DNA from 4 places in the Nonomuraea sp. AD125B genome. Region 1 is predicted to be linked to each of the others. Evidence: riboswitches for the same ligand, from Rfam matches in the RefSeq annotation. Region 1 holds a riboswitch; each other region holds the start of a gene.
The links. Region 1 has a riboswitch for cyclic di-AMP ahead of ACBR40_RS11340 (hypothetical protein). Riboswitches for the same ligand answer to the same signal wherever they lie in the genome.
Positions count from the first base shown of each region.

Region 2: another riboswitch for cyclic di-AMP. It lies ahead of ACBR40_RS04080 (CHAP domain-containing protein); the one in region 1 lies ahead of ACBR40_RS11340 (hypothetical protein).
Region 3: another riboswitch for cyclic di-AMP. It lies ahead of ACBR40_RS35655 (C40 family peptidase); the one in region 1 lies ahead of ACBR40_RS11340 (hypothetical protein).
Region 4: another riboswitch for cyclic di-AMP. It lies ahead of ACBR40_RS01900 (CHAP domain-containing protein); the one in region 1 lies ahead of ACBR40_RS11340 (hypothetical protein).

Region 1 covers NZ_JBGLOU010000003.1:486,859-494,409, reverse strand. The annotation lists gene ACBR40_RS11370 (lectin) at 1-163, opposite strand, end outside; gene ACBR40_RS11365 (hypothetical protein) at 459-893, opposite strand; gene ACBR40_RS11360 (rod shape-determining protein) at 942-1,937, opposite strand; gene ACBR40_RS11355 (PadR family transcriptional regulator) at 2,022-2,522, opposite strand; gene ACBR40_RS11350 (MDR family MFS transporter) at 2,579-4,039, shown strand; gene ACBR40_RS11345 (DUF5302 domain-containing protein) at 4,088-4,288, shown strand; cyclic di-AMP (ydaO/yuaA leader) riboswitch at 4,425-4,560, shown strand; gene ACBR40_RS11340 (hypothetical protein) at 4,771-5,592, shown strand; gene ACBR40_RS11335 (alpha/beta fold hydrolase) at 5,643-6,488, shown strand; gene ACBR40_RS11330 (hypothetical protein) at 6,532-6,903, opposite strand; gene ACBR40_RS11325 (roadblock/LC7 domain-containing protein) at 6,926-7,300, opposite strand; gene ACBR40_RS11320 (hypothetical protein) at 7,330-7,551, opposite strand, start outside.
Region 2 covers NZ_JBGLOU010000001.1:879,743-887,293, reverse strand. The annotation lists gene ACBR40_RS04110 (ABC transporter substrate-binding protein) at 1-411, opposite strand, end outside; gene ACBR40_RS04105 (ABC transporter permease) at 433-1,212, opposite strand; gene ACBR40_RS04100 (YeiH family protein) at 1,306-2,400, opposite strand; gene ACBR40_RS04095 (hypothetical protein) at 2,400-2,528, opposite strand; gene ACBR40_RS04090 (iron-containing redox enzyme family protein) at 2,623-3,735, opposite strand; gene ACBR40_RS04085 (LLM class F420-dependent oxidoreductase) at 3,753-4,622, shown strand; cyclic di-AMP (ydaO/yuaA leader) riboswitch at 4,821-4,962, shown strand; gene ACBR40_RS04080 (CHAP domain-containing protein) at 4,977-5,657, shown strand; gene ACBR40_RS04075 (TetR/AcrR family transcriptional regulator) at 5,663-6,235, opposite strand; gene ACBR40_RS04070 (FBP domain-containing protein) at 6,304-6,810, shown strand; gene ACBR40_RS04065 (GlxA family transcriptional regulator) at 6,816-7,551, opposite strand, start outside.
Region 3 covers NZ_JBGLOU010000016.1:63,044-70,594, forward strand. The annotation lists gene cimA (citramalate synthase) at 1-885, opposite strand, end outside; gene ACBR40_RS35635 (DsbA family protein) at 1,074-1,718, opposite strand; gene ACBR40_RS35640 (O-methyltransferase) at 1,777-2,421, shown strand; gene ACBR40_RS35645 (branched-chain amino acid aminotransferase) at 2,443-3,540, opposite strand; gene ACBR40_RS35650 (3-isopropylmalate dehydrogenase) at 3,764-4,810, opposite strand; cyclic di-AMP (ydaO/yuaA leader) riboswitch at 4,923-5,064, shown strand; gene ACBR40_RS35655 (C40 family peptidase) at 5,089-5,688, shown strand; gene serA (phosphoglycerate dehydrogenase) at 6,103-7,551, opposite strand, start outside.
Region 4 covers NZ_JBGLOU010000001.1:418,158-425,708, forward strand. The annotation lists gene ACBR40_RS01875 (aldehyde dehydrogenase) at 1-331, opposite strand, end outside; gene ACBR40_RS01880 (tautomerase family protein) at 333-539, opposite strand; gene ACBR40_RS01885 (VOC family protein) at 541-1,452, opposite strand; gene ACBR40_RS01890 (class II aldolase/adducin family protein) at 1,449-2,132, opposite strand; gene ACBR40_RS01895 (PadR family transcriptional regulator) at 2,240-2,821, shown strand; gene ACBR40_RS01900 (CHAP domain-containing protein) at 2,895-3,608, opposite strand; cyclic di-AMP (ydaO/yuaA leader) riboswitch at 3,621-3,756, opposite strand; gene ACBR40_RS01905 (Gfo/Idh/MocA family protein) at 3,879-4,832, opposite strand; gene ACBR40_RS01910 (aldo/keto reductase) at 4,853-5,674, opposite strand; gene ACBR40_RS01915 (hypothetical protein) at 5,789-6,733, shown strand; gene ACBR40_RS01920 (DUF6716 putative glycosyltransferase) at 6,736-7,551, shown strand, end outside.

The sequences.
Region 1 (7,551 bases):
GCGGCATGACCCGCGTCCCGCCGTTGGACTCGGCGGCGGCGGTGCCCGCCCCCGTCGCCAGGGTGGCCAGGACGAGCGCCAGGGCCGTGAGCGCGGCGGCGCAGCCGCGTCTCCAGGCGCGCGGGCCCGCCGTCCGGACGGGGGCCGAATCGATAGGGGTCAAGGGAGCCTCCTGACGTGTTGTTAGCGCTAACATTTCGCGGCCCGATGCGGCGCTCCTTCCGCGTGGGCTGCTGCGGTGGTGGTGTGTCGCGGAGCAAATACCTCGCGGCCGCATCCGTCAAGCGCCCGCCCCCGCCTGTGACGGCCCCCGCCGGCCCGCCGGGACGCCCCCACCAGGCATGACCCGGTGACGAGCGCGCGGTGGCGTGCGATGAAACGTTCACGCCGCGGCGGCCGGTCGTCGCACCGATCCGCTCACCGCCTTGACGGCGTTCGTGGGGGTTTTCGCTGTCGTGCTAGGAGGCCGCGTAACAGGTGGTCGAGCCGACCAGGCGGACGCCCGTGCCACGGGCGACCGTCAGCTCGAAGGTCAGCAACGTCCTCGGGTCGCGCAGCACCGTCACGTCCTGGTGCCCGTCGCGCAGGTCCAGGTCGTCGGCGATCTCGGCGTACCCCATGGCCTGGAGCTTCTCCCGCAGGCCGGAGGAGGCGTCCACCCGCTCGCTCTCCGCGCGCAGCGACCCGCGCACCTCGCCGGGCGCGCAGGAGCCGTCGTCGATGTGCTGTGGCGCGGAGCGGCGCAGGCTGGAGGAGCGCAGGAGGAGGTCGGCGTCGGCGGCGAGCCGGCTGGTGGCCTCGTCGAGCGTCGGGAGGCCGCGGCCCGCCGTGCACGCGCTGATCGCCGCGGCGCAGGCGAGCGCCACGGAGGCTGCGTATCGGCGGGTACGCATGCTCCGGACCCTACCGGAGGCCCCGCGCCTCCGGCAGGCCGCGCGGGATCAATGGATGATCGACTTGAGTCGGCTCACCAGGTGCTGGTCCTCCACGCACCGGCCGAGCCCGAGCGCCACCGAGTACAGGGGCCGCTCCGCCCGCCGCACCGGCATGTACAGCGCCGCGCGCAGCCGCCGGCCCAGGCCGCGCAGCAGCGCGCCGCCCCCCACCAGCACCGCGCCGCGCTCCCCGAGGTCGGCCACCAGCTCGGGAGGGCATCCCTCGACGGTCCCGACGGCGGCCCGCACGATGGCCTCGACCGGCTGCCGCGTCGCCTCGTAGATGAGCTGCACGGGCAGCGACACGGCCCGCTCCTGGCCGGTCTCGGCGTCCCGCCCCTCGACCGTCACGTGCCGCTGCAACGGCTTCCAGTCGGTGCCGGCCCGGCGCTTGGCCTCCTCCGCCTCGGCCTCGTCGAGCAGCAGCCCGTGCTCGCGCTCGACCATGCGGACGATGGCGAGGTTCATGGCCCGGCCCCCGAAGGGCACCGTCGCCGAGGCCACCACCGCGCCGTGGGACAGGACGGCCACGCGGGCCACGTCCCGCCCGATGTCGATGACCATCCGCCCGGTGCCGTCCCGCACCTGGACGCCCGCGCCCAGCGCCGCCGCGAGCCCGTGCGGGACGAGCAGGAGCCCGCGGGCCTCGGCGTCGTAGGCCACGTCCCGGAGGGCCGCCCTGTCGATGGACGTGGCGCCCTCCGGCAGCGCCATGACCAGGCGCGGACGGATCGCGAAGGGCCTCCGGTGCACCTTGCGCAGGAAGTGCCTGATCAGCCGCCGGGTCAGCTCGCCGTCGGCCGGCAGGCCGGCGCTGACGGGCCAGCAGGTCTCGTGGCCGCTCGCGGGGTCGGCCTCCGCGCCGTACTCCACGATCTTGCCTGTCCTGGCGTCGCGGACGACGGCGGAGGGCTCGTCCAGGACGATGCCCTTGCGCTTGACGTAGATCCGGGTGCGCGCGGCCCCCAGATCCACGGCCAGGTCCAGCCCCAGGATGCTCATGGCTGTCCAGGTGATATGTCCACCATGTCGGGATTTGTTTCCGGCGGACCATCAACGCAACACCACGAGCAGAACGTGGTCCTTTTACCCGGCCGAATCCCTGAGCTCCGCCAGGACCTCGTCGGCCCACTGGAGGCTGGTCCGCGTCTGCGCCAGCCCCAGCCTCAGCGCGTACGCCCCGAACGAGGCGGGGGACTGGCTCTCCAGCGTCGCCAGCCGCCTCTGGAACCCGGCCCGGATCCGCTCCATCACCGCGATCGCGTCGTCCCGGTCGAGCAGCGGCAGCATGAACGCCTGGAGCGCGACCTCGCTCCGCGTCACGCCCACCGCCGCGTGCTCGATCATCCACTCGTGGAGCCGCCGCGTCCCCTCGGGGGTGATCGTGTACGTCTTGCGCCCCCTCGCGCCCTCGGAGCCGGCGTCGACCAGCCCGTCGGCCGCCATCTTCACGAGCTCCGGATAGATCTGCGTGTGCCCGGCCTGCCAGACGTGGTTGAGCGAGATCTCGAACTTCTTCGCCAGGTCGTAGCCGCTCGCCGGGCCTTTCACCGAGAGCAGCCCCAGGAGCGCCATCCGCAGGGACATGGCCGTCAGCTTATCGAAGACTTGACATGTAAGAGCTTACATATCAATCTTCACATGTGAATGATGACATGAAGACGCGGGACGGCAGCACGCTCGTCCTCGTGGCCGCGCTCGGCGGCATGTTCCTCGCGATGCTCGACCAGACGATCGTCGGCACGGCGCTGCCGCGCATCGTCGGCGAGCTGGGCGGCGGCGAGCTCTACACGTGGGTGGTGACGGCCTACCTGCTGACCTCGACGGTCACGGTGCCGCTCTACGGCAGGCTGTCCGACCAGCACGGCAGGAAGCCCTTGCTGCTGGTCGGGATGGTGGTGTTCGTGGCGGGCTCGGCCCTGTGCGGACTGGCCCAGGACATGACGCAGCTCATCGCCTTCCGCGCGCTCCAGGGGCTCGGCGCGGGCGCGCTGGTGCCGTTGTCGCTCGCCCTGGTGCTGGAGATGTTCCCGCCCGGCAGCCCGCGCGGCGCGCGCACCCAGGGGGCGCTCGGCGGCGTGATGGCGCTGGCGTACCTGGCGGGGCCGTTCCTCGGCGGGGTGTTCACCGACCAGGCGAGCTGGCGCTGGGGTTTCTACGTGAACGTGCCGCTCGGCGCGGTGGTGATCGCGATCGTGGCGCTGCGCCTGCCCTGGAGGCCGGGCACCGGCGGCGGCGGGCGTCCCGACTACGCGGGCATCGCCGTCTTCACCGTGGCCATCACCGCCCTGCTCGTGGGGCTGACGGAGAAGGGGCTCGACGGCCACACCTGGACCGACGCGCCCGTGGCGGGGCCGATCCTGCTGGCGCTGGCCGGGCTCGCCGCGTTCGTGGCGGTGGAGCGGCGGGCGGCCAACCCGATGATGCCGATGCACCTGTTCGGCAACCGGACGTACACGCTGGTCAACGTCACCTCCTTCGTCACCGCGTTCTGCCTGTACGCCGGGGTCGTCTTCCTGCCGCGCTACTTCCAGGAGGCGCTGGGCGCCGGCGCCACCGAGTCGGGCCTGCGGATCTACCCCATGACGCTGGCCATGGTCGTGGGCAGCGGCGTCATGGGCCTGCTGATGTCCCGTACCAGGGTCTACAAGCCCTGGCTGCTGGCTTCGCCGTTCCTGCTCGCGGCCGGCACCCTGCTCTGCGTCAACCTCGCCCTGGACACCGGCGGCCTGGCGCTCGCCGGGTGGATGCTGCTCATCGGGCTGGGCATGGGGCCGATGCTGTCGGGGCTGACCGTGGCCGTCCAGCAGGCGCTGCCGCCCGCGTACCTCGGCACCGCCTCGGCCAACCTCACCTTCTTCCGCCAGATCGGCGGCTCCGTGGCGCTGGCCGTGGGCGGCGCGCTCTACACCTCCACGGTCACGGCGGAGGCTCCGGCGCAGGGCCTCGCCGCCGCGCACGCCTCCGCCGCGGCCGTCGCCGTGCCGTCGATCGGCGTGGCCGGGGCGGTGATCGCCCTGGTGGCGCTGGCGGCCATGCCGGGACGGCGGCTGGAGTTGCCGGCCGTACCGCAGACCAAGATTGACGCCGGTTTCGCGTCGTAAGGGACCCCGTGCGAAGCTGGGGGTGTCCCAACACCATGGAGGTCCTCAATGGCGGAATCACCGGAGCCGGAAGTCAGCGAAACTCCCGAGGACGAGATGAAGCGCAAGTTCCGCGAGGCGCTTGAGCGCAAGCGCGGCCAGCAGGCGGCCGGCGGCGCGGGTGGCAGGGGCGGCGATCCGTCGAAGATCCACGGCACGCACGGCCCGGCCGCGAACAAGCGATCCTTCAGGCGCAAGAGCGGCGGCTGAGTCAGACAGTTCCGGCAGGTCCAGAGGGGCGCGGTTATTCCGCGTCCCTCTTTTCTTTGCGCGCGGCCAGGTAGATCTTTTGTCCGATTCATGACGATTCGTTTGCGTTCGTCCCGGCGTGCGTGGTTTAGTCTTGCCATTCAACCAGCCGAATCCCGAACCACTCGGGAACCGGGGACCCACTTCGTTGGGGTGAATCCGGCAGCACGCCGGTAGGGCATCTCCTCGCCCGAACCCGTCAGCTAACCCGGTAGGCGTGATGGAGAGGACCCCCGCATGTCGTACCGCGTCACACCCCCGGACGCCGGCTCCCCACCGGTCGAGATTCCCGAGAGCGTAGTGCCGGCCGCCGGCTGAGCGGCCCTTCACCCCAGGCTCTTTTCCGCGCTCCGCGCAGCCTCCCCCGTCAGGTGCTCACCCCTGGCTGCGCCTTTCTCCCCTGAGCGCGTGTCCCTGTCCCCTCGCAAAGGACTCACTGCTTCATGTCTCCCCGCTTTGGCCTGCGTTCCTGCGCCGTGCTCGCCGCCTGCTCGTTCGGCGCGCTCACCGCCGTATCCACCCCCGCCCACGCCGACACCGACGAGAAGATCCTGCTCAAGGGCTCGACCACGGCCTCCTACTTCTGGGACGACGCCTCCGGCCGGGCCGGGGACACGGGCCTGCCGGCCAGCGGCAAGCCCATGCAGAAGGGCCTGGCCGCCAGCCCGAGCTGGCCCCTGCTGACCGAGGGCTACGTCATGTACAAGGGCAAGAAGATGCCCTTCTTCGTGGGTGACCGCGGGCCCGGCGTGCCCTCCAACTCGGGCATCATGCTCGACCTGGACGCCAAGACGTTCGCCGAGCTGACCGGCGGCAGGTTCAACCCCTCCACGCTGTACGTGGACGGCAACGGCGGCCAGGGCCACATCAAGGTCGACTACGTCATCACCAAGTGGGGCCCCGGCGTCGGCAAGAAGAACTACCCGGTGCCCTTCTCCACCGGCGCCTGGTCGCGCCGCGACAACAACCCGGCCGAGCCCCCGAAGGTCGCCGAGAAGCCGAAGACGACGCAGACCGCGCAGCCGGCGAGGACCGTGGAGAAGACGGCGGTCGCACCCCAGGCCAAGACGCAGAACCAGGCCGGCGCTTCCTCCGGCGGCGCGGCCGTCGAGCTCGCCGCCGGCCGGACCGTGCCCGCCCCCGCGGCCGAGTCCGAGCAGGTGAGCACCGGCGTGAGAGGCGCCGTGCTGTGGTTCGTCCTGGCCCTGGGCGGCGGGGCCGTGGTGGTGGCCGGCACTCGGCTCCGGCGCCTGATCAAGGGCTGACCTCGGCCCTGACGCTTTACGTCACCGGACCAGAATGAGATTCTGGCCCGGTGACGACCCGCGTAACCGCCAACGGCATCGACATCGCCTACGAGAGCTTCGGCGCCCCCGGAGGCCGCCCGCTGCTCCTCATCATGGGTCTCGGCGCCCAGCTCATCCATTGGGACGAAGGGCTCTGCGAGCTCCTGGCCGAGCAGGGACACCACGTCGTCCGGTTCGACAACCGCGACGCGGGGCTCTCCACCCACTTCGACGAGGCCGGGGTGTCCGGCCCTGGCGCGGCTCCGCCGTACCTGCTGGACGACATGGCCGACGACACCGCCGGCCTCATGGACGCCCTCGGCTGGCCACAGGCCCACATCGTGGGCGCCTCGATGGGCGGGATGATCGCCCAGACGCTGGCCATCCGCCACCCGGAGCGCGTGCTGACCCTCACCTCGATCATGTCCACCCCCGGTCCGGAGGTCGCGCCGCCGACCGCGGAGGCCTCCGCGATCCTCATGGCCCGGCCCCCTGCCGACCGTGACGGCGTGCTGGAGCAGGCCGTACGGACCTGGTCGGTGATCGGCTCGCCCGGCTACGAGCTGGACCACGAGCGCGTCACCACCCTCGCCGGCCTCGCCTACGACCGCTGCTTCGACCCGGCGGGCACCGGCCGGCAGCTCGCCGCCATCATGGCCTCGGGCAGCCGCGTCGAGGCGCTCGGCCGGCTGGACGTGCCCACCCTGGTGGTGCACGGCGAGGCCGACCAGCTCGTCCCCCTGGCGGGCGGCCAGGCCACCGCGGCGGCCATCCCGGGCGCCCGCCTGGTGACGTACCCGGGCATGGGGCACGACCTGCCCCGCGCGCTCTGGCCCGACCTCGTGGCCGAGATCACCAAGCTCACCACCGCCTGAACGCGCCGCGGCCCGCGCCCCCCGGCGCGGGCCGCGCAGGTGGTCAGACCTCCAGCTTCTCCTCGATGGCCCGGAGCTGGTGCCGGGACATGGCGAGGTTGGCCCGGGCGCGGTCGAGGGCGAGGTAGAGGAACAGCCCCTTGCCGCCGCGTCCGGTGATGGGGCGGATGATGTGGTACTGGCCCCCCAGGGTGATGAGGATGTCCTCGATGCTGTCCTTGAGGCCCAGCGAGTCCATCGTACGCAGCTTGGCCTTGACGACCTCGGTGTTCCCCGCGGCGGCGACCTGGAGGTCCAGGTCCTTCGATCCGCCGAGGGTGCCCAGCGCCATGCCGCTGCCGTAGTCGACGACCGCCGCTCCGACCGCGCCGTCGATGGTCATCATCTCCTTGAGAGAGACGTCCATGCCCGCCATGACTCCTCCTTTTCTGCCGGGTTCATTGCTTGTGTGCTGCGACGGCCGCCACGGCGGCGGCCGTCTTCCTGCCCTCCAGCCGCAGGAGCCCGACGTTCGCGCCGGGTCCGGCCAGGACTGTGAGGACGACGGTGGGGCCGGCGGCGTAGAAGGCCACGAAGCCGGCGGTGCCGGAGATCAGCGTCTCCTCGAAGGCGCCGTGCTGCGTCATGATCAGCATGCGCCTGCTCATGGCGAGCAGGGCCGCCGCGAGGGCCGCCGCCTGCTCGCCGATCTCCTCGGGCAGGTCGCAGGCCACCTGCAGGCCGTCCACCGTGCAGGCGACGCTCCCGCGCACGTCCGGCGTGCGCTCGCGCAGGAGCCTCATCTCCTCCAGGACCTCGTGCGTCGGTTCCACCCGTGGCCTCCTCCTGAGTGAGGGAAACCTCACGACAGCTCCTCTAGCGCTTTCTTCAGCCGCAACAGCAGCGCTATATCGGTCGGGTCCCCCGTGACGGGCGGCCCGGCGGGCAGCCGCGGGGCCTCCGGATGGTGGGGCGGGCGCGGCAGCTCGCCGCGGGCCCGCCTGGGCAGCGTCCGCTCGTCCTCCGCGGAAGGCGGGTCCGGGTCCTGGCCGGGCGGATCCGGCGGGCACAGCAGGCCGGCGGC
Region 2 (7,551 bases), on a different contig from region 1:
CCCGTCGACGGAGGTCGCCTCGCGGGCGACCAGCGCCTCGTTCTCGCCGATGACGTCGAAGATCCACGGCACCTGGTACGGGATGTTCAGCGGCGCGGACAGCCCGCGGGTGACCGGGCTGCTGCCGGCCAGGCCGATGTCGATGCTCCCCGCCACCATCGCGGTGTTGACGTCGCCGCCGGAGTCGAACTTGATCCAGGTCACCTTGGTGCCCGGCAGCTCGTTCTCCAGCCAGCGCTGGTCCTTGACGATGAGGTCGCCGTTCGGGATGAGCTGGTAGCCGATGCGCAGCTCCTTGGGGCTGCCGTCGGCGTCGGCGGCGGCGTCGGCGGCAGGGCTCGCGCCGGTGCCGGTCGAGCAGGCGGCCAGGCAGAGGGCGAGCGCCAGGGCGGGGACGAGGCGGAGTTTCATGGGCTGGTGCCTCCGGGGGTTTCAGGCCTTGCCGCGCCAGGGCACGAGCAGGCGCTCGGTGGATTGCAGGAGCGTGTCGATGAGCAGCCCGGAGGCGCCGATGACGAGCAGGCCGAGCACGACGACGTCGGTCTGGTTGTAGCGCTGCGCGTCGCGGATCATGCCGCCGATGCCGGGGACGCCGTTGACGGTCTCGGCGGCCACGACCGTGGTGTAGGCGACCCCGACGGCCACCCGGACGCCGGTGATCACCTCGGGGAGCGCGCTGGGGAGCACCACCCGGTACGGGAGCTGCCAGCGGCGGGCGCCGAGCGAGCGGGCCGCGTACAGGTAGTCGGCGTGCACGCCGCGTACGGCGTCGGCGGTGGCCACGGCCACGGGCGGCAGCGCGGCCACGAACAGCAGCGCGACCTTCGGCGGCTCGTCGATGCCGAGCCAGATGATGAGCAGGCTGAAGTAGGCCAGCGGCGGCAGCGTCCGCACGAACGTGATGAGCGGGTTGAGCAGCGCCCGCACCGTGGGCACGAGCCCGACGACCAGGCCGAGCGCGACGCCGCCCGCGATGCCGTAGAGGCTGCCGAGCGCGATCCTGCGCAGGCTGGCCAGCAGGTGCTCCGAAAGCAGGTGGCCGCCGTAGCCGCGCTGCCCGTCGTGGGTGGAGGAGGTGAGCAGGAACTGCTGCCACACCGAGCCGGGCGACGGCACGAACACCTCCGGCCAGAGGTGGGCGGCCGCGACCGCCCACCAGATCGCCCCGAGCAGGATCACGCTCGCGACCCGGAGCCCGACGCCACGGAACACCGGCCCAACCCCTATTCCCTATAAGCGACTGGTTTAGTGGGGAATACGGTAGAGGATCCGGCCCGTGCCGCACAAGCTGCGGCTTCACCGCCTTCAGGACACGGCGAAGCCCGAGAACAGCGCCAGGGCGAGCGCCAGCGCGACCACCACGTTGACCACGGTCGCCGCCGCGAACACCGCGACCGGCCGCCAGCCCGCCTCCCGCAGCGAGGCGACCCGGAACTCCAGGCCGATGCTCACGAAGGCGAGGATGAGGAACCAGGTGCGCAGGTCGTTCGCCACCCCGATCACCTCCTTGCCGTGGGCGGCGGTGACCGTGTTGAGGTACCACGTGGCCAGCACGGAGGCGGCCACGAAGCCGAGCACGAACTTCGGGAAGCGCCGCCACAGCTCCCCCGCGCCGGGCCGGGGCGCGTCCGGCCGCCGGTCCACGCGGAAGGCGAACCAGGCCGTCAGCGCCACCACGACGACGCCGATGAGCGCGTTCTGGGTGACCTTGACGATGGTGGCGATGGCCAGCGCGTCCTCACCGGCGAGCGCGCCCGCGGCGGTCACCGCGGCCGTGGTGTCGATGTTGCCGCCGATCCACGCGCCCGCGACCTCCGGGCTCAGCCCGAGCAGGGTGGCCAGCGCGGGCAGGACGAAGATCGACGGCAGCGCGAAGGCGATCACCAGGCTGGCGCTGTAGGCGAGCTGCTCACGCTTGGCCTGCACGGCTCCGGCGGCCGCGATGGCGGCGCTGACCCCGCAGATCGACACGGCGGACGACAGCAGCGCCCGCAGCCGGTCGTCCAGCCCCAGCCTGCCGCCCAGCCACCAGGTGAACAGGAACACCGTGCTGATCAGCACCAGGGCCTGCACGATCGCCGGCCCGGCCGCGGTCACGATCACCTTGAGGTTGATCGACGCGCCGAGCAGCACGAGCCCGGTCTTGATGAAGAACTCGGTGCGGAACCCGCCCGACAGCCGCTCCCGCAGCCCGGCCGCGGTGAGCACCGCGTTGCCGAGCAGGCCGAGGACGATCGCGTACACGGGGAACTCGACGGCCTTGGCCAGGCCCGAGCCGGCGAACCAGGACGGGACGTTCTGCTCCAGGAAGCGGGTGGCGGCCCCGAGCAGCAGGACGGCGAGCACGCCGAGCGCGCTCCACTGCCACGTGCGGGTCGTGACGGCGGTCCCGGCGGTCATCACGGCACCAGGCCGGGCGGGATGACGCCGGCGAGGACGAGGACGAGCAGCGCCAGGCCGAGGAGGGTCGCCGCCCAGTCCTCGTTGAACGCGGTACGGCTCTCAGGAGGTTCTTCTCGGGTGCTCATGGGGGTGCCCCTCTCCGGCGGTCGGCCGATTTCAGGACACCACGGAGGACTAAACCCGTCAAGACCTACTGATTTAGTAGGTTAACAGGAGGTCTCAGGCCGCGACCGTCTCGTCCTCCAGCGAGGTCGCGCCCTGCTCCCAACGGCCCAGCACGTGCTCCGCCCACAGCCGCTCGACGGCCAGGGCGCACGCCGCGCCGTACAGGATGTCGCCGGTCAGCGACGGCTCCTGCGTCGCCAGGCCGGTGCACAGGTCGTGCGCGGCGATCTGCTCGTGCACGGCGTCGGCCTGGACGTGCTCGTCGTAGAAGCGGGTGGCCTCGGCGTCCCCGCCGAGCCTGCGCAGGGCCGTGGCGTAGCGGCGGTTGGGCAGCGACGAGGTCATCTCCACGGCGGCGAGGTGCCCGGCCAGCGCGCCGCGCAGCCGGCGGTGCAGCCCGAACAGCGACATGACGTTGGAGACGGCCAGCGTGACGCCCGGCACCCGGCCCAGGTAGGCGCCGTAGGAGGCGTCCAGGCCCAGGGCGGTCATCGTGGTGCGGAACAGCTCGGCGTGCATGCGCTCGGGCCTGCCGCCGCCGTACTCGTCGGACTGGACCTCCACCAGCGCGGCCTTGGGCCGGCCGTGCAGGCGCGGGATGCCCCAGGTGTGCGGGTCGGCCTCCTTCAGGTGGTAGATCGAGCGGTGGACGACGAACTCGCGGAACCGGTCGAGGTCGGCCTCGCGCTGGAGGTACGCCGCCAGGCCCGGTCCCTGCTGCTCGTCGTGGGCGACCAGTTCCTTGAGCGCGCGGCGTACCTGCTGGGGCGGCACCGGCTCGGGACGCGGCACGGCGTCCGCGAGCGCGCCCTCCAGGCGGCGTTCGAGCTCGCGCCGGAAGCCCAGGAGCGACGGCTGCCACTCCCAGCGGTCGTCCACCCCGGCGAAGCCGCGGTAGTGCAGCTCGTAGCAGGCGAACAGGGCGAGCTGCAGGTCGCCGTCCGCCAGGGCCGTGGCGCAGGGGCCAGGGGTTGCCGGCGGCGGGTCCAGGTCGGCGGGCGGCCCGGCGAGGCGTTCGAAGAGCTCGGCGGTGAGGGGGCCGCGGGCGGCGGGCAGGTGCATCCGGCTCCGCTGCCCGGGGCCCTCACGTCCAAACCGGGCGCGCCGGGCAGCGCGGCGGTCGCGGGCCGGGCACGGCGGGACCGCGATGATGGGAGGGAAGATCACGATGACAGGAGCCACACATGCAGATCGGTGTCGTCTTCCCGCAGTCCGAGATCGGCGCGGACCCGGGCGCCGTACGCGCCTACGGCCGGCGCGTCGAGGAACTGGGCTTTCGCCACGTGCTCGCCTACGACCACGTCGTGGGCGCCGACCCGGCCGTGCACCAGGGCTGGAGCGGCCCCTATGACGTGCACACGACCTTCCACGAGCCGATGGTGATGTTCGGCTACCTGGCCGCGCTGACGTCGCTGGAGCTGGTCACCGGCATCATCATCCTGCCGCAGCGGCAGGCGGTGCTGGCCGCCAAGCAGGCCGCCGAGGTCGACCTGCTGACCGGCGGACGCTTCCGCATGGGCGTGGGGCTGGGCTGGAACCACGTCGAGTACGAAGCGCTCGGCGCGGACTTCGGCACCCGCGGCAAGCGGATCGAGGAGCAGGTCGCGCTGATGCGCGAGCTCTGGTGCGAGCAGACGGTCACCTTCGAGGGCGAGTACCACCGGGTGAGCGCCGCCGGGCTCGCGCCGCTGCCGGTGCAGCGGCCGATCCCGGTCTGGTTCGGCGCGCAGTCGCCCCCGGCCTACCGGCGGGCCGGGCGGCTGGCCGACGGCTGGTTCCCCCAGATGTCCCCGGGGCCGGAGCTCGACCAGGCCAAGGCCATGGTCGAGGAGGCCGCCACGCAGGCCGGCCGCGACCCGTCCGGGCTCGGCATGGAGGGCCGGGCGGGGTGGACGGGCGACGCCGAGGCGCTGGTCGACCTCGCCGGGCGCTGGCGGGAGGCGGGCGCGACGCACCTCTCGATCAACACGATGGGGGCGGGCCTCGGCCCGGTCGAGGGACACCTGGAAGCTCTGGAGGAGGCCGCCGCCGCGCTCGGGCTGGGACGCGGCTGAGAGCACACCCGCACGTTACCTTCGCCGCCCGTCATGGGGATTTCGTGACCGGGGAATTACGCAGGTCAGAGGGGTGTTGTACGGTCCAGTGAGCGTGGCCGCGACCTCAGCCGCAGAGCGAGTGACCACCGGGCCGCGCTCGCCCGCGTCCGCCTCGCGGACGCCACGTTCGATCCCACTCCCACCGCGGGCGTCCGATGCCCGCGGCCGCTGAATCCGCCACTGGCGGAACCGGGGACCCGTTCTCGACCGGGGTGAATCGGCACGTCCATGTGCCGTAGGGCAGCTTCCGCACGCCCGAACCCGTCAGCTAACCCGGTAAGCGGCATGGAAGCGCAAAGGAGCAAACCCCTCATGGCCATCAGCCGTTTCATCCGTGCCCCGAAGCTGAACGCCGCCAAGCTGGCGCTGAGCGGCGCCCTCGCCGTCTCCGCCCTGGGCGCCACCGCCGCCGTGACCGCGGCCGCCGACAGCGCCCCCGCGCAGCCCGCGGCCGCCGCCGCCGCCCAGCAGGGCGTCAGCAACCGCGACGCGCGCGTCAACGTCACCGCCCAGCAGGTCCTCGACCTCGCCCGCGCCCAGGTCGGCACGTCCGAGAACGCCGACGGCGGCGGCACCAAGTTCCAGCAGTGGTACGCCGACTCGGCCCGCGCCGGCGAGACCGTCCAGCGCGACGGCGGCAACAGGAACGCCTACCTGAACGCCCCCTGGTGCTCGATGTTCGTCTCCTGGGTCGGCGAGCAGACCGGCGCCCGTACCCAGGTCGGCTGGGACGCCTACACCGTCGCCCACGCCAAGTGGTTCGCCGCCAACGACCGCTGGGGCACCGAGGCCAAGCCCGGCGCCGTGGTGTTCTTCTCCTGGAGCGGCAGCAAGAGCCTGAGCGCCATCAACCACGTCGGTTTCGTCGTCAAGGACAACGGCGACGGCACGATCTCCACGATCGAGGGCAACACCGGCAACGGCAAGGTCGAGGAGCGGGTCCGCCCGACCTCCCAGGTCGTCGGCTACGGCTACCCGAACTACGCCGCCTGACCCGCTCACTCCTCCGGAGGCCAGTTCCTGAGCACCGCGTCGAGAGCGTCGAGGGTCCGCGCCCAGGACACGTCCACCTCGCGCGGGGTGCGGGCGAAGCCGCCCTGCGTCTCCAGGCTGACGAAACCGTGGAAGGTGCTGTGCAGCATGCGCACGGCGTCGGTCTGGGCGGGCTCGGGCAGGTCGTAGCCGCGCAGGATGGCCCTGGTCATCTCGGCGTGCCGGCGGGCGGCGCTGGCGTAGGCGGTCTCGTCGTCGAGCTCGATCTGCCCGGCGGCGTACCGGCCGGGGTGCTCCTTGGCGTAGCCGCGGTAGGCGTCGGCGAAGGCCACCAGCGCGTCCTTGCCGGCGCGGCCGGCGAGGGCGGCGGCGGCCCGCTCGGCGAGCTCGGCGAGGGCGAGGACCGCCACCCGCACCCGCAGCTCCTGGGCGTCCCTGACGTGGGAGTAGAGCGCGGCGGGCTTGACGCCGAACCGGCGGGCGAGCGCCGAGACCGTCAGGTTGTGGAAGCCGAGCTCGTCGGCCAGCTCCGCCGCCGCCCGGGTCAGGCGTTCCGCGGTCAGTCCCGCTCGTGCCACGCGCCCTCCATCACTTAAAGCCTTTAAGCATTTGCATAATAGCATTAAGGAAACTAGCCTCGCCGCTCATGAGACCTCTCACCGAGCGCGAGATCCGCGCGTCCCTCATCAACTGCTCGAAGGGTGAGGCCAAGCGCGCCGGCGTGCCGAAGGACCTGCCCGACCAGCCCTGGGACGACCTCGACTTCCTCGGCTGGCGGGATCCGGGCGCGCCGGAACGCGCGTACCTGGTGGCCGAGCGCGACGGCGCCCTCGTCGGGGTGGCGCTCCGCGTGACCTCGGGCGCGGCCCGCGGCTTCACCGCGCGCAGCATGTGCTCGCTCTGCCTGACCACGCACACCAACGGCGGCGTCGCGCTCATGAGCGCCCGCCGCACCGGCGAGGCGGGCCGCCAGGGCAACTCCGTCGGCCAGTACATGTGCGCCGACCTCGCCTGCTCCCTCTACCTGCGCGGCACGAAGGAGGCCGCGGGCGGCGGCGTCATCGACGAGTCCCTCACCCTGGAGGACAAGCTCGCCCGCACCCGGACGAACCTGTACGCCTTCCTGGACAAGGTGGCCGCGAGAGCCGCATGAGCCGGTCAGACCGCGGGACCGCGCGTGCGGAAGGAGGCGCGGTAGGACTGCGGGGTGACGCCGACGACCCGCTTGAACCGCTCACGGAACGCCGTCGCCGAGGTGAACCCGGCCTGCGCCGCGACCCGCTCGACGCCGTGGTCCGTGGTCTCCAGCAGGAGTTGGGCCCGCCGCACCCGGGCGCGCAGCAGCCACTGCAGCGGCGTGGTGCCGGTCTGCTCGCGGAAGCGGCGGCCGAAGGTGCGCTCGCTCATCCCGGCCCGCGCGGCCATGCCGGCCGGCGTCAGCTCGCCGGCGAGGTTGTCCTCGATCCAGGACAGCACCGGCTCCAGCAGTGAGCCGCGCGGCGCCGGCGGCCGGGCGTGCGTGACGAACTGCGCCTGCCCGCCCTCGCGTTCCAGCGGCGTCACCGCCAGGCGGGCCGCGTCGGCGGCGACCGCCGAGCCGAGGTCGCGCCGGATCAGGTGCAGGCACAGGTCGAGCCCCGCGGCGGCGCCCGCGGAGGTGAGGATCTGGCCGTTGTCCACGTAGAGGACGTCCGGCCGCACGTCCACCAGCGGGTACGCCTCCGCCAGCCGCTCCGCCGCGGCCCAGTGCGTGGTGGCGCTGAGCCCGTCGAGCAGCCCGGCGGCGGCCAGGGTGAACGCCCCCACGCAGATGGAGGCGATCCTGACGCCGCCCGCGGCCGCGGCGCGCAACGCCTCCAGCGCGGCCGGGTCGGGCGGGGCGGCCCCCTCGGAG
Region 3 (7,551 bases), on a different contig from region 1:
GGACATGCCGACGTAGGGGGCGTGCGAGTTGGGGGTGACGTTGGTCACCTCGGTGATGGCGTGCGCGATGCGCGTCATGTCGGCGAGCGCGGCCTGCGGCACCAGGTCGAAGCCGCGCTTGAGCTGCAGGTTGGCGACGACGGTGAAGAGGTTGGCGTTGCCCGAGCGCTCGCCGTAGCCGTTGGCGCAGCCCTGCACGTGGGTGGCGCCGGCACGGACCGCGGCGAGGGTGTTGGCGACCGCGCAGCCGGTGTCGTCGTGGCAGTGGATGCCGACCCTGGCCCCGGCCTGGACGGCCTCGTGGACGATGTCGGCCAGCTCGTCGGGGAGCATGCCGCCGTTGGTGTCGCACAGCGCGATGACGTCGGCGCCCGCCTCGGCGGCGGTGCGCAGCACCTCCAGCGCGTACGCGGGGTTGGACTTGTAGCCGTCGAAGAAGTGCTCGGCGTCCAGGAAGACCCGCTGGCCCTCCGCACGCAGGTGGGAGACCGTGTCGCGGATCATCGCGAGGTTCTCCTCCAGCGTGGTGCGGAGGGCCAGTTCGACATGCCGGTCGTGACTCTTGGCGACAAGGGTCACGACGGGCGCGCCGGATTCGCGCAATGCGGCCACCAAGGGGTCGTCGGCGGCCTTCACCCCGGCCCGGCGGGTCGCGCCGAACGCGGCGAGCTGCGCGTGCTTCAGGTCGAGCTCGGTGCGAGCACGCCTGAAGAACTCGGTGTCCTTGGGATTGGCTCCGGGCCAGCCGCCCTCGATGAAACCGACGCCCAGTCCGTCCAGGTGACGCGCGACGGCCAGCTTGTCGGCGACGGTCAGGTTGAGCCCTTCCTGCTGCGCGCCGTCACGCAGTGTCGTGTCATATACGTGGAACCGGTCATCGGCCATGAGCTTCTTCCTTCTGGAGATCCCTGGAAAACAAAAAGACCCCTCACGGACGTGAGAGGTCTGCGCGCTGGCGGTGTCCCTGTGTCAGCCAGCGCGCCTGCCGATAATGAGCAGACCGTAGAACATGGTGCTCATCAGTCTGCCATACGTTTCCACCATTCGGCACAAGGATCTCACTGCTCGGACGCCTACACGGTGACGCCGCCACCGCCCGTGATGGCACGCTCCAGGGCCTGCGGGTCGAACGCCTCGCCGCCCAGCAGCTTGCCGTCCAGCAGCAGCGTGGGGGTGCCCTCCAGCCGGACCTTCGCGGTCTCGGCCAGGTGCGCGTCGGCGTACGACTGGTCGCGTACGCAGCTGTCCACCTGCGCGCCCGCCTTCCTGGCCGCCCCGACCAGCTCCTCGACGGTGAAGCCCGAGGCGACGCCGTGCGGGGCCGGCTGGATGGCGTACAGCTCGTCGCGGAAGGCCAGCCAGCTCGACTCGGGGACGCAGCGCGCGGCCGCGGCGGCGCGGATGGAGTTGGAGCGCATGGGCTCGTCGCGGAAGATGGTCACGGCGTGGAAGACGACCTTGACCTTGCCCTCACGCGCCAGCCGCTGGATCGTCGGATCCACCTTGGCGTGCATGTCCTTGCAGACCGGGCAGTCAAAATCTTCGTAAACGTCCAGGACGGGAGCATCGCCGCCGCGGTCCGCCAGCACCATGGACCCGTCGAGCTGACGGGTCAGCCGCACCTCGGCCGAGCTCTCGCCCGGCCCGGAAAAGGCCAGCACACCGAGCACCGCGATCACCGCGCACGCGACCGCGACCGCCACCAACCGCTTCATCATTCGCCCACTCTCAGCTTGTCGATCGCGCAGACCCTACCGGAACGGAAACAATGACCGTATGAAGGCAGACCTCCTGACCCCAGCCGTGGCGCGTTACGTGTACGAGCACTCGACCAAGCCCGACCCCCTGCTGGAGCGACTGGCCCAGGAGACCATGGAGGTCACGGGCGACAGCGCGGGGATGCAGATCTCCCCCGACCAGGGCACGTTCCTCACGATGATCACCCAGCTCATGGCTCCCCAGGTGGCCGTGGAGGTGGGCACGTTCACCGGCTACTCGTCGGTCTGCATCGCCCGGGGCCTGCGGGGCGGCCGGCTGCACTGCTTCGACGTGAGCGAGGAGTGGACCTCGATCGCGCGCCGCTACTGGGCGGAGGCCGGGGTGGCCGACCGGGTGACGCTCACCCTGGGCCCGGCGCTGGACACCCTCGCCGCTTTCGACCAGACCGTCGACCTGGCCTTCGTGGACGCCGACAAGGGCAACTACCCCGGCTACTACGAGCTGCTGATCGAGCGCATGCGGCCGGGTGGGCTGCTGATCGCCGACAACACGCTGCGCCGCGGGCACGTGGCCGACCCGTCCCACGACGAGCCGACCACGGTGGAGATCCGCCAGTTCAACGACCTGGTGATCGAGGACCCGCGGGTGAGCGTGCTCATGCTGCCGGTCGCCGACGGCATGACGCTGATCACCAAGCACTGAGACGGGCGCGGGTCCCCGAGGTCAGGCGATCTTGTGGACCCAGCCGTGGGCGTCGGGGCGGGCGCCGTACTGGATGCCGACCAGCTCCTCGCGCACCCGCATGGTCACCGGGCCGGGCGTGCCGTCGGCGACCGTCCAGGCCCGGTCGGCGCCCTTGACCGAGCCGACCGGGGTCACCACGGCGGCCGTGCCGCAGGCGAAGACCTCGGTCAGCTCGCCCGACTCGCACGCCGACTGCCACTCGTCGACCGAGATGAGCCGCTCCTCGGTCTCCAGGCCGAGGTCGCCGGCCAGCTCCAGGATCGACTCGCGGGTGATGCCGGGGAGCAGGGTGCCGGTCAGCGCGGGCGTGACGAGCTTGTTGCCGAAGACGAAGAACAGGTTCATCCCGCCCATCTCCTCGACGTACTCGTGGGACTGGGCGTCCAGCCACACGACCTGGTCGCAGCCGTTCTCGACGGCCTGGCGCTGGGCGACGAAGGCGGCGGCGTAGTTGCCGCCGCACTTGGCGAAGCCGGTGCCGCCGGGGGCGGCCCGGGTGTACTCGGTGGACAGCCACACCGAGACGGGCTTGACGCCGCCACTGAAGTACGACGCCGCCGGCGAGGCGATGACCATGTACGAGTAGGTCCTGGAGGGGTAGTTGACGCCGAGCCCCGCCTGGGTGGCGATCATGAAGGGCCGCAGGTAGAGGCTGTGCCCCTCGGTGGTCGGCACCCACTCCTCGTCGGTGCGGACGAGGAGTTCGAGCGACTCGACGAACGTCTCCTCGGGCAGCTCGGGCATGGCCATGCGGGCGGCCGAGCGGTTGAAGCGGGCGGCGTTGGCGTACGGGCGGAACATCACGATGGAGCCGTTGGCCTGCCGGTACGCCTTCAGGCCCTCGAACAGCTCCTGCGCGTAGTGGAAGACCGCGGTGGCCGGGTCGAGCGAGAGCGGCCCGTACGGCGCCAGCCGGGCGTCGTGCCAGCCGCGGCCCTCGGTGTAGTCGATGATGATCATGTGGTCGGTGAAGGACTGCCCGAATCCGGGGTTCGTCAGTACCTGCTCCCGCTCGGCCGCGGTGCGAGCGTGGTCGGATAGCTGCACGTCGAAGCTGAGCTTCTGAGCGATGGTCATGACGATGGTCCTTCTCTCTGCGATTTCGCGAAAATCTACCGAATCCTGAGGGTCCGTGGACCCGCTACAGCGCGGCAGTGCTGCCCGAAGGCAGCTAGTACTTCCTATTGTCTCGCCATATGGGATGACAAGCTGCCGTTGGGCGATTCGGCCACTTCGGACAGCAGAAAGCGCCTGGCGATCCGGGTGCGGACCGCCAGGCGCGTGGGGAGGCTAGGCGGCCCTAGCCGGATACTCGCGCGGTGATGTCGTCGCCGATCTGCGAGGTGGTGCGGCCGGTCCAGCCGGTCAGCCGCTCGACGATGTCGTCGGCGACCGCCTGCTCGACCTTGGCCGCCTCGGCGCTCAGGCCGAGGTGGTCGAGGAGCATGGCGACCGACAGGATGGTGGCGGTCGGGTCGGCCTTGCCCTGGCCCGCGATGTCGGGGGCGCTGCCGTGCACCGGCTCGAACATGCTGGGCGCCGTGCGCTCGGGGTTGATGTTGCCGCTCGCGGCCAGGCCGATGCCGCCCGCGATGGCCGCGCCGAGGTCGGTGATGATGTCGCCGAACAGGTTGTCGGTGACGACGACGTCGAAGCGCCCCGGCTGGGTCACGAAGAACATCGACGCCGCGTCGATGTGGCAGTAGTCGGTGCTGACCTCGGGGTATTCCTCGGCCACCCGGTTGACCGTGCGCTGCCACAGGTCGCCGGCGAAGGTGAGGACGTTGGTCTTGTGGACCAGCGTCAGCTTCTTGCGCGGGCGGCTCTGGGCCTTGTCGAAGGCGTAGCGGACGACGCGCTCGACGCCGTGGGCGGTGTTGAGCGACTCCTGGGTGGCGATCTCGTGCGGCGTGCCGCGACGCATGGCGCCGCCGGTGCCCGCGTAGAGGCCCTCGGTGCCCTCGCGGACCACGATCATGTCGATGTCCTCGGCCGTGGTGTCGGCCAGCGGGGTCTCGACGCCGGGGAAGAGCTTGACCGGGCGCAGGTTGACGTAGTGGTCGAACTCGAAGCGCAGCCGCAGCAGCAGGTCGCGCTCCAGGATGCCCGGCGGCACGCTGGGGTCGCCCACCGCGCCGAGCAGGATCGCGTCGTAGCCGCGCAGCTCCTGCAGCACCGAGTCGGGCAGCGTCTCGCCGGTGCGGTGGTATCGCGCCGCGCCCAGGTCGTAGTGCGTGGGCTCGATCTTCGTGCCGACGGCTTCGAGGACCTTGAGCCCTTCGGTGACGACCTCGGTGCCGATGCCATCGCCGGGGATGACGGCCAAGCGGATGTTACGCGACTCCATGCCGGTACCTTACCGGCTCGTCTCGCCTGACGAACACTCGGTCTCATTTTTCGGACTGTTCCAGAAAAGTCCGATTTGTGAAGGTTTGCGATCTTTTGACTGATTCGTTAGCGTCCGTGCCCTGCCTAATCCACGCGGCGGTTCGCGTGGAGCCGGGGACCCACTCTCCCCCAGGGGCGAATCGGCATGCGCCGTAGGGCTGCTTCCAAGCCCGAGCCCGTCAGCTAACCCGGTCGGCCGTATGGAAGGACAGTCCCCTGTCTCGCATCGCCATTCTCGTGGCGGCGGGCGCGACCGGCCTCGCCGTGCTCGCCTCCCCCGCCCAGGCCTCCACCCCCGACGAGAACAACCCCGGCCGCGCGCCCAAGGCCGAAACCCTCGACCAGCGCGCACTCACCACCACGCTCACCGGTCCGGAACTCAAGAAGATCCGGGACCGGCAGAGCAGGCCCGCCTGGAAGATCGCGCTGAACTTCGCCCTGAAAAAACAGGGCATCCCGTACCTATGGGGCGGGACCGGCAGGGGCGGGTACGACTGCTCGGGCCTCATGCTCCGGGCGTACCAGAAGGCGGGGATCCAGCTGCCCCGCGTCGCCGCCGACCAGTACGCGGCATTCGACAAGAAGGTCTCCTGGAACCACCTCAAGCCCGGCGACCTGGTCTTCTTCAGCAACCTCGGCCACGTCGGGATGATCTCCCGGCCCGGCTACATGGTGCACGCGCCCCGCACCGGCGACGTCATCAAGGAGGAGAAGCTGTCGAGCTGGCGCAGAAGCGTCTTCGTCGGCGGCGTCCGGCCCGACCGCAAGGGCGTGCGGGAGTGGGCGGAGCGGCAGGAGGAGCCGGCACCGCCCATGCCCGTCGCGTCGGTGCTCTGACCGACGTCCCTGATGTGCGAGCCGGGGCCCTACCGGCCGGACTCCTGCGGGGCGCCGCCGTTGTCGCGGCGGTCCAGCGCGGTCTGCAGGGCCTCGGCGGCCTCGTCCTTGTGGTCTTCCGCACGGTTCCAGGCGTACATCTCGTACATGATCGTCAACTCGTTTCGCGAGGAGGCGTTACTGACGGGAGGGACTTACCGGCCGACGCGACGCCGTTCACCGCGGCGAGTCGCCGACCTGCCCTAACAGGCCTCGCCGCGGCAGGTAATGAGTACGAGCACCTGGCGCATGTGCTTCCACGTTAACCGAGGAATCTCGTTGGATGTCCTAGCATCCCGCATGCTGAGACAGCTGAGACGACGAAAAGGCCGCCGCCCGATCCGGGCGGCGGCCTTTCGCGCGAGGCGGGGAGTGTCAGTCCTCCAGGTCCACAGAACGGCCGCTCTCGGCGCCGATCTCGGCCACGATCTGGTCGACGATGTCGGCCGGGATCGCCGAGTCGACGGTCAGCGCGATGAGCGCCTTGCCGCCCTTGACGTCGCGGGCCACCTGCATGGAGGCGATGTTGACGCCGTGCTCGCCGAGCAGGCGGCCGACCACGCCGACGATGCCGGGACGGTCGGCGTAGGTGAAGAACGCGAGGTGCGCCGTCGGCTCGATCTCCATCTCATAGCCGTTGACCTCGACGATCTTGGTGATCTGGCGGGGACCGGACAGCGTGCCCGACACCGAGACCTGGCGGCCGTCGGCCAGCACGCCACGGACGGTCACCACGTTGCGCCAGTCGGGGCTCTCGGAGCTGGTGATCAGCTCGACGGCGACGCCGCGGTCCTTGGCCAGCAGCGGCGCGTTGACGTAGGTGACCTGCTCCTCGATGACGTCGGCGAAGACGCCCTTGAGCGCGGCCAGCTCGATGACCCGCACGTCCTGGGAGGCGATCTCGCCGCGCACCTCGACGTCGAGCTTGGTGGCGACCTCGCCGGCCAGCGCGGTGAACACCCGGCCCAGCTTCTCGGCCAGCGGCAGGCCCGGCTTGACGTCCTCGGCGACGGCGCCGCCCTGGACGTTGACCGCGTCCGGCACGAACTCGCCCGCGAGCGCCAGCTTCACGCTCCGCGCGACCTGGGTGCCGGCCTTCTCCTGGGCCTCGTGGGTGGAGGCGCCGAGGTGCGGCGTGACGACGACCTGGTCGAGCTCGAACAGCGGGCTGTCGGTGCAGGGCTCCTTGGCGAAGACGTCGAGACCGGCGCCCGCGACGCGGCCCTCCTTGATCGCGGAGTAGAGCGCGGCCTCGTCCACGATGCCGCCGCGGGCGACGTTGACGATGCGCACGCTCGGCTTGACCTTGTGCAGCGCCTCGTCGCCGATGAGCCCGAGGGTCTCCTTGGTCTTCGGCAGGTGCACGGTGATGAAGTCGGCCTGCTTGAACACCTCGTCGAGGCTCACCAGCTTGACGCCGAGCTGCGCGGCGCGGGCCGGCGGCAGGTAGGGGTCGTAGGCGATGATCTCGACGCCGAACGGCGCCAGCCGCTGCGCCACGAGCTGGCCGATCTTGCCGAATCCGAGGATGCCGACGACCTTCTCGTCCAGCTCGACGCCGGTGTACTTGGACCGCTTCCACTCCCCGTTCTTCAGCGCGGCGTGCGCCTGGGCGGTGTTGCGCGCGCTGGCCAGGATGAGGGCGACGGTCTGCTCGGCGGCGCTGGTGATGTTGGAGGTCGGCGCGTTGACGACCATGACACCGGCCTTGGTGGCCGCCTCGACGTCGACGTTGTCGAGCCCGACGCCCGCGCGGGCGACCACGCGCAGCTTGGGCGCCGCGGCGATGGCCTCGGCGTCGACCTGCGTCGCGGAGCGCACGAT
Region 4 (7,551 bases), on a different contig from region 1:
TGTCGGCGGCGCGGGGCACGTCGTTGCCGCGGCTCTGGCTGATCGGCTTGCCCATGTCGCGGGTGTCGGCCAGGCCGAGCCGGTCGGCGTGGGCCAGGATGAGGTCCGCCAGGCGGTGCAGCAGCCGCCCGCGCTCGGCGTGGCCCATGCGTGGCCAGGGCCCCTCGTCGAAGGCGCGCCGCGCCGCCGCGACGGCCAGGTCCACCTCGGCGGGGCCGCCGAGCGCGACCTCGGCCCACGGCCCGCGGGTGTAGGGATCGACGCTGGCGAAGGTCTCGCCGCCCGCCGAGGCGACCTCGGCGCCGTCGATCACGTGCCCGAAGAACTCCACGTCAACCGCCCTTGCTGATCTCGTCGCGTTCGGCGAGCGTCTGGTCGCCGGCCGCCCAGTGCGTACGCGGCACCTCCCTGACGATCACCCTGATGCTCTGGGCCGGCGAGCCGATCGCCCGCTCCACGGCGGCGTGCAGCTCGTGGATGAGCGCCCGGATCGCGGCCGGATCACGCCCTTCGGACAGGGACACCTCGACCAGCGGCATGTCAGCCCTCGCTTCCCGTGACGGGCCGCCCCGGCAGGGGACGGCGGATCTGCGGCTGGGTGTGGACGCGCCGCGTGGGGCCCTGCCACATGTCGATCGAGCCCGGCTCGGCGGGGTCGAAGTAGCGGGGACGCCAGGCGTCCTCGTCGGTGATGAGGCGCACGCCCCACGAGTACTCGTACGTGATGCCCTCGGGGCCCTTGAAGTAGACGAACACGGCCGTGGACTGGGGGTGGCGGCCGGGGCCCATCTCGATCTCGACGCCGTTCGCCTCCAGGAAGTGCCAGTTGCGCATGACGTCGTCGAGCGAGTCCACCTGGAAGTTGATGTGGCAGAGCCCCGGCCGGCTGCCCTGGAAGACGGCGAGCTTGTGGTGGACCTGGTCGATGCGCATGAGGCAGGCCCAGTCGCCGATCCAGTCGGAGACGCGGGCGTTGAACAGGCCGTTCCAGAAGCGGTACGCCTCGCGCACGTCGGGCGCGTCCAGGCACAGGTGGCCGAACTCGGTGATGCCGGCCTCGCGGCCGTGCCGTACGGGGGCGGTGAGCGTCACCTGGTCGATGACGAGGTCGACCCGGTTGCCGAAGGGGTCGTCGAAGGAGAGGAAGTCGCGGACCCGGCGCGAGCGGGCCTCCTCGGCGCCGCCCCGCGCGACGGCGACGCCCGCCTTCTCCAGCTCGGTCTCGGCGGCGGCCAGCGCGTCCTCGTCGCGGACGGTGAAGCCGGAGCTGATGACGCCGGACTCGCCCTCGACCAGGGCGAGGCAGTGGTGGCGCTGGTCGGCGCGCAGGTAGGCGACGCCGTTCTCCTGGGCGGTGAGCTCCATGCCGACGACGTCGACCGCGAAGCGCACGGCGGTGTCCAGGTCGGCGGCGCCGGAGCGGACGTAGGCGATGTCCGTCAACTCGATCATGACGACTCCCGGAGGTGGGACCAGATGCGGGCGAGGAGTTCGGGCGCGGCGGACCGCCACGCCCGCTGTTCGGCGGGGGTGAGGGGGACGGGGGTTCCGGCCGCGGCGGCGGTGGCGTTCATGCGGGCGCTGGCCTCCAGCACCCACATGAGGGCGACGGCCTCGCCGGCGCTCGCGCCGGCGGTGACCGCGCCGTTGCCCCGCATGACCAGGGCGGGGGAGTCGCCGAGCCGGTCGGCGAGCGCCCGGCCGCGGGCCCGGTCGCGGACGAGCACGGCGTCGTCGAGCACGGGCACCTCGGGCCCGAGGAAGGCGCCCTGCCCGTGTAGCGGCCGGATGGGCACCCCGGCGGCGGCGAGCGCGGTGGCGGCAGGCGGCTGTGCCCGGCAGATCGCGCCGGTGCCGGGGCGGGCGCGGGCGATCTCGACGTGGATCCACGCCTCGCGCGGCGCTCCGCCGGGCAGTTCGGCGGCGTCGAGAGGGAGCTCGGCGTACGGGGACGCGGCCGTGAGGGTGCCCAGGGGCACGGGTGGAGTCATCAGCAGCCGGTCGGCGCCGGTCCGGACCGAGACGTGCCCGAACGCGGTCACCAGCCCCGCCGCCGCCAGTGCCCGCCCGGCCAGGGCCAGCTCGGTCCGTAAGTGCTCTTCCGGTAAGGGTCCGGCTTCAGCCGTGCGCACCGCCGCCCGCCTCCTCGCGAGATCGTTCCCGAAGACAGGGAGGACAATACATGTATCTCCATACCTGTTCTAGAGGAACGGATCATGCTCTCCCTATGCTGGAGGGCATGTCGCTTCAGCACGCGCTGCTCGGCGTCCTGGAGGCGCGCCCCATGAACGGGTACGAGCTGACCCGCTTCTTCGAGGCCGCCCCGCGCTGGGTGTGGTCGGCGCCGCAGAGCCAGATCTATCCCACGCTGCGCCAGATGGAGCAGGCCGGCCTCATCGAGGGCCAGAAGGAGATCCGGGGCACCAGGCTGAGCAGGACCGTCTACTCCATCACCGGACGCGGCCTGGCGGAGCTGCGCGCCTGGCTCGGCGCCTCCCACACCCCGCCGCCGGCGCGGGACGCGTTCTTCCTGCAGGCGCTGTTCTTCGACATGATCGAGCCGGACCGGGCCGCGTCGGTGCTCAAGGCGTTCATCGCCGAGCAGGAGCAGCTCGCCGCCGAGTGGCGGGCGCACAGGGAGGCGCTGCTGGCCAAGGACACCCCCCTGCTCAAGGAGCGGCTGAAGAACCGCCCGGCGGCCGAGCACGACCGCATCGCCGCGCTGAAGGCGCACGTCTTCGCGGGGCAGATCGCGGTCGCGACGGCCCGCGCCGAGTGGGCCCGCGAGAGCCTGCGGCTGCTGGAGGAGCCCACGCCCTGACGCGGGCGGGGCCGCACACGCGACGAGCGCGCGTCCCCGGGCGATGGGGACGCGCGCTCGTACGTGGGTGAGGTCAGGAGGCGTACTCGGGGTAGCCGTAGCCGACGACCTGCCACTTCGGCCGGACGCGCTCCTCCACCTTGCCGTTGCCGGTGTTGCCCTCGATGGTGGAGATGGTGCCGTCCTGGTTGTCCTTCTCGACGAACCCGACGTGGTTGATGGCGTCGAGGTCCTTGCTGCCGCTCCAGGAGAAGAAGACCACCGCGCCGGGCTTGGCGACGGTGCCGAAGCGGTCGTTGTTCTTGAACCACCTGGCGTGGGCGACGGTCCAGGCGTCCCAGCCGATCTGCGGGCGGGCGCCGGTCTTCTCGCCGACCCAGGAGACGAACATCGCGCACCAGGGGGCGTTGAGGTAGCCGGCGGGGGTGCCGCCGTCGCGGGCGATGGTCTCGGCGGCCCGCTTCGAGTCGGCGTACCAGCGCTGGTACGGGGTGCCGCCGCCGGCGGCGTTCTCGCTGGTGCCCACCTGGGAGCGGGCCATGGACAGCACCTGGTCGGCGGTGACCTGGATCTTGTTCTCGTCGGCGCGGGAGCGCTGGGCGGCGTGGTCGACCGGGTTCTTGGTGCTCTTGACAGTGCTCTTGACGGTGCTGCTGTGCTGTCCTGCGGCCGAGGCGGTCTCGGCGTTCGCGGCCTGCGGGCCGAGCGCGGCGGCGGCCACGGCCGTGCCGAGGACGGCGTAGGCGATCTTCATCTTTCGGGCAGCGGTGAAGCCGTGCTTGGCCATCGAGGGGGTTACTCCTTGCTTCCATGCCGCTTACCGGGTTAGCTGACGGGTTCGGACGTGGAAGCTGCCCTACGGCACGTGGTGCCGATTCACCCCAAAGGACGTGGGTCCCCGGTTCCGCGCGTGGCGGATTCAGCGGTCACAGGACGATCCTGTGATGTTCTTTCACTTGCGATGGTCAGACATACTCCGACAAAACGGACGTATGCCCTGAGATGCCCCATAAGGTAATACACATGGCAAGGAGATGACAAATCCCTAAAGGGCTGGTCAGGACAGTTGTTGCCGGGCGTCGGCCAGCAGCCCCATCATGGCAAGGGATTCGTCAAGCGGCATGATCGCCGATTCGGTCCGTCCCTCGGCCACCGCGGCACGCACCTCGCGCACCTCACCCGCGTAGCCGTTGTCGGCCGGATCGAGCAGATGCTCCTCGGGCTCCATGCCGGGCGCGGACAGCACGATCCGCTCCGGCGCCCAGAACGCCGCCGGGATGTCCGCCCGCATGCCCGTGCCGACCACGTGGGCGGAGTTGGGGTAGTGCGCGAGCAACGAGGTCGCCACCACGGCGTGCCGCCCCCCGGAGTACGTCAGCAGCCCCGCCGCCTCGGCGTCCACGCCGTTGGGCGCGAGCGCCCCGGTGACGCGCAGGCTCTCGGGCATGCCGAGCAGCAGCTGCGCCAGCCCGAACGGGTAGATGCCGAGGTCGAGCAGCGCGCCGCCGCCCAGCTCGGGAGCCCACAGCCGGTGCGCCTCATCATAGGGATGGGCGAAGCCGAAGGACGCCTGCACCGAGCGGATCTCCCCGAAGCGCTCGTCGGTGGCGATCATGCGGATCAGCGGGTTGAACCGCATCCACATGGCCTCCATGAGGAAGACGCCCGCCTCGCGCGCCAGGCGCACCATCGTCTCGGCGTCCGCCACGCTGGCCGCGAGCGGCTTCTCGCACAGCACGGCCTTGCCGTTCGCGATGGCGGCCGCGGCCACCGGGAGGTGCTGGGCGTGGGGCGTGGCGACGTAGATCGCGTCCACGGCCGGGTCGGCGCACAACTGCTCGTAGGAGCCGTACGCCGACTCCGCGCCGAGCGTCGCGGCCATCGCCCGCGCCCTGCCGAGGTCGCGGGAGCCGACGGCGGCCACCCGCATGCCCGGCTCGGCCGCGATGGCCGTCCCCACGGTCTGGGCGATGCCGCCGGTCGCCGCTATGCCCCACGCAAAATCTCGCACAAGGCGAGATCGTAGAGGGTTCAGGTGGCGTTGAAGGTGTCGGGGTCGGGCCCGAGGCGCTTGCCCTGGTTGAGGGCTCCGATGGCGGCCATGTCCTCGGTGTCGAGGATGAAGCCGAACACGTCGATGTTCTCCTTGATGCGCGCCGGGGTGACCGACTTCGGGATCACCACGTTGCCGAGCTGCAGGTGCCAGCGGAGCACGATCTGGGCGGGCGTCCTGCCGTACTTGCCCGACAGCACCGCGAGCGCCGGATCGTCCAGCAGGCCCCTGCCCTGGCCGAGCGGGCTCCACGCCTCGGTGAGGATGCCGTTGGCCTCGTGGAACTCGCGCAACTCGCGCTGCTGCAGGTAGGGATGGAGCTCGATCTGGTTGATGGACGGCGTGATGCCCGTCTCCTCCATCAGCCGGGTGAGCGTGGGGACGGTGAAGTTGGACACCCCGATCGCCCTGGCCCGGCCGTCCCGGTAGATCTTCTCCAGGGCCTTCCACGCCTGGACGTACTTGTCCTGCCGCGGCACCGGCCAGTGGATGAGGAAGAGGTCGACGTAATCGAGGCCCAGCCGGGCCAGGCTCTCGTCGAAGGCCTGCTCGGCGCGGCCGTGGTCGCCGTTCCACAGCTTGGTCGTGATGAACACCTTCTCGCGCGGCAGCCCGCAGGCGCGCACGGCCTGGCCCACGCCCTCCTCGTTGCCGTAGGCGGCGGCCGTGTCGATGTGCCGGTAGCCGGCCTCCAGCGCGGTGCGCACGGCCTGCTCGGCCTCGTCGCCGGGGACCTGCCAGACGCCGAACCCCAGCTGCGGGATCTGCACGCCGTCGGTGTTGAGCATGAGCGAGTTCATGGTGTCCATTGTTCACGTCGCGTTCCTGGCGGCTTAAGGCGGCAGGGGTAACTTAACGGCGTCATGGACGGGCCATCACCCTGCTGGGAGGCCCATCGGCCGGGAGGGGCAGGAGTGGTCGGACAGGCGTCGGCCTGGGTGGAGTCGCCGCTCCAGATGCTGTGCGCCGTCGAGGCCCACCACGCGGGGCTCCTCGGGCCCGTGACCACGGTCGTGCCGCGCGCGGGGCTGCGCGCGCTGAAGGCCACCCGCGCGGAGCTGCGCTCCCTCGGCGCGCCCGACGGGCTGGTGCTGGCCGATCCGCGCGAGCGCATGCCGCGCCGGGTCCTCGCGGTCGGCGACGCCTTCTCCGGCAGGGTGCAGGTGCGCTGGCTGGCGTCGTGGCCCGGCCGGGTCGTCATCGTGGACGACGGCCTCGCCACGCTGCGCCTGCTGGAGCTGCTGGCGGCCGGGCCGTCGCGCCCCCTGCTGCGCGCCCGCGCCGAGCCGTCCGCGCCGCGTACCGCACTCGGCCTGGCCGCCGCGCTGCGGCTGCGCCTCAGCCGGGTGTCGGTCTTCACCGCGCTCGACGTGGACGACAAGCTCGCCGAGGCCGTCCGCGCCGCCGGCGTCGAGCTGGTCCGGCACGACTTCGCCTGGCTGCGCGCCCAGCCGCCGAGCCCGTACGGCCCCGACGAGCACACGGTCGTGCTCGGCACCTCGCTCGTCCGCAACGGCCTGGTGCACCGCGGCCGCTACCTGCGCTGGCTGACCGACCTGGCGGCCCGCGAGCCGCTCGCCTACTACCCGCACCGCCGCGAGGACCCGGTGGACGTGGCGCTCATCGCGGAGCTGCCCGGCGTCACCGTGCACGACGCCGGCGCGCCCGCCGAGCTGACCCTGCGCGGCCTGCGCCCGGACCAGCGGGTGCTCAGCCTCCCCTCGACCGCCGTCACCTCGCTGCGGGTCCTGCTCGGCCCGCGCGGCGTCGCCGTCGAGCCCGTGGACGTGCCTGACGACTGGTGGACCAGCAGGGCGGCGCCCGCCCTGCGCTCGCATCTGACAGGAGTGCCTGGTTGAACGTGTTGGCGGTGGCCGACTCCGACTCGTACCTGAAGTGGGCGGCCTGCCTGCTCGACGACCTGCCCGAGGGCTCGTCCGCGGACCTGGTGGTGGTCCGTACGCCGATCGCGCCCTCGCCCGAGCAGATCGCCGCCGCGGTGAGCGGGCGCGGGCGGCCGGCGCCGCCGGTGCTGTCGGCCCGGTCGGTGCGCCGGCTCGCCGAGCGCACCCGGCCCGACGTGATCCTCGTGGCCTGTACGGGGCCGGTGGTGGACGTGCTCGTGTCCGGCGTGCTGGACGGGCTGCGGCCCCGGCCGGTGTTCGTCAGCGGGCTGCCGGGCATCTCGGTGCCGGCGACGGAGAAGGCGTGGATCTACCGCAGCGGCTGCGACCTGTTCGTGGTGCACAGCGAGCGGGAGGTGGCCGAGTTCGGCGAGATCGCCGGGCGGCTCGGCGGGGGAGGGGCGGTCGGGCTGGCCCGGCTGCCGTTCCTGCGCGCGGGCGCGGCCCCGGCGGGCGGCGACCGGGTGGTCTTCGCCACCCAGGCCAAGGTGCCGCGCGGGCGCGAGCAGCGCGAACAGATTCTGAGCGCCCTGGCCGAGCTGGCCCGGCGCCGGCCGGACCTGGACGTCGTGGTCAAGCTGCGGGCCCTGGAGGACGAACGGCAGACGCACCGCGAACGCCACCACTACCAGCGGCTCTGGCGCGAGATGGGCGAGCCGGGGCGGCTGCGCTTCGCCGCCGGGCCGATGCACGAGCAGCTCGCGAACGCGGCCGGGTTCGTCACCGTCAGCTCGACGGCGGCGCTGGAGGCGATCGCGCTGGGCGTGCCGTCG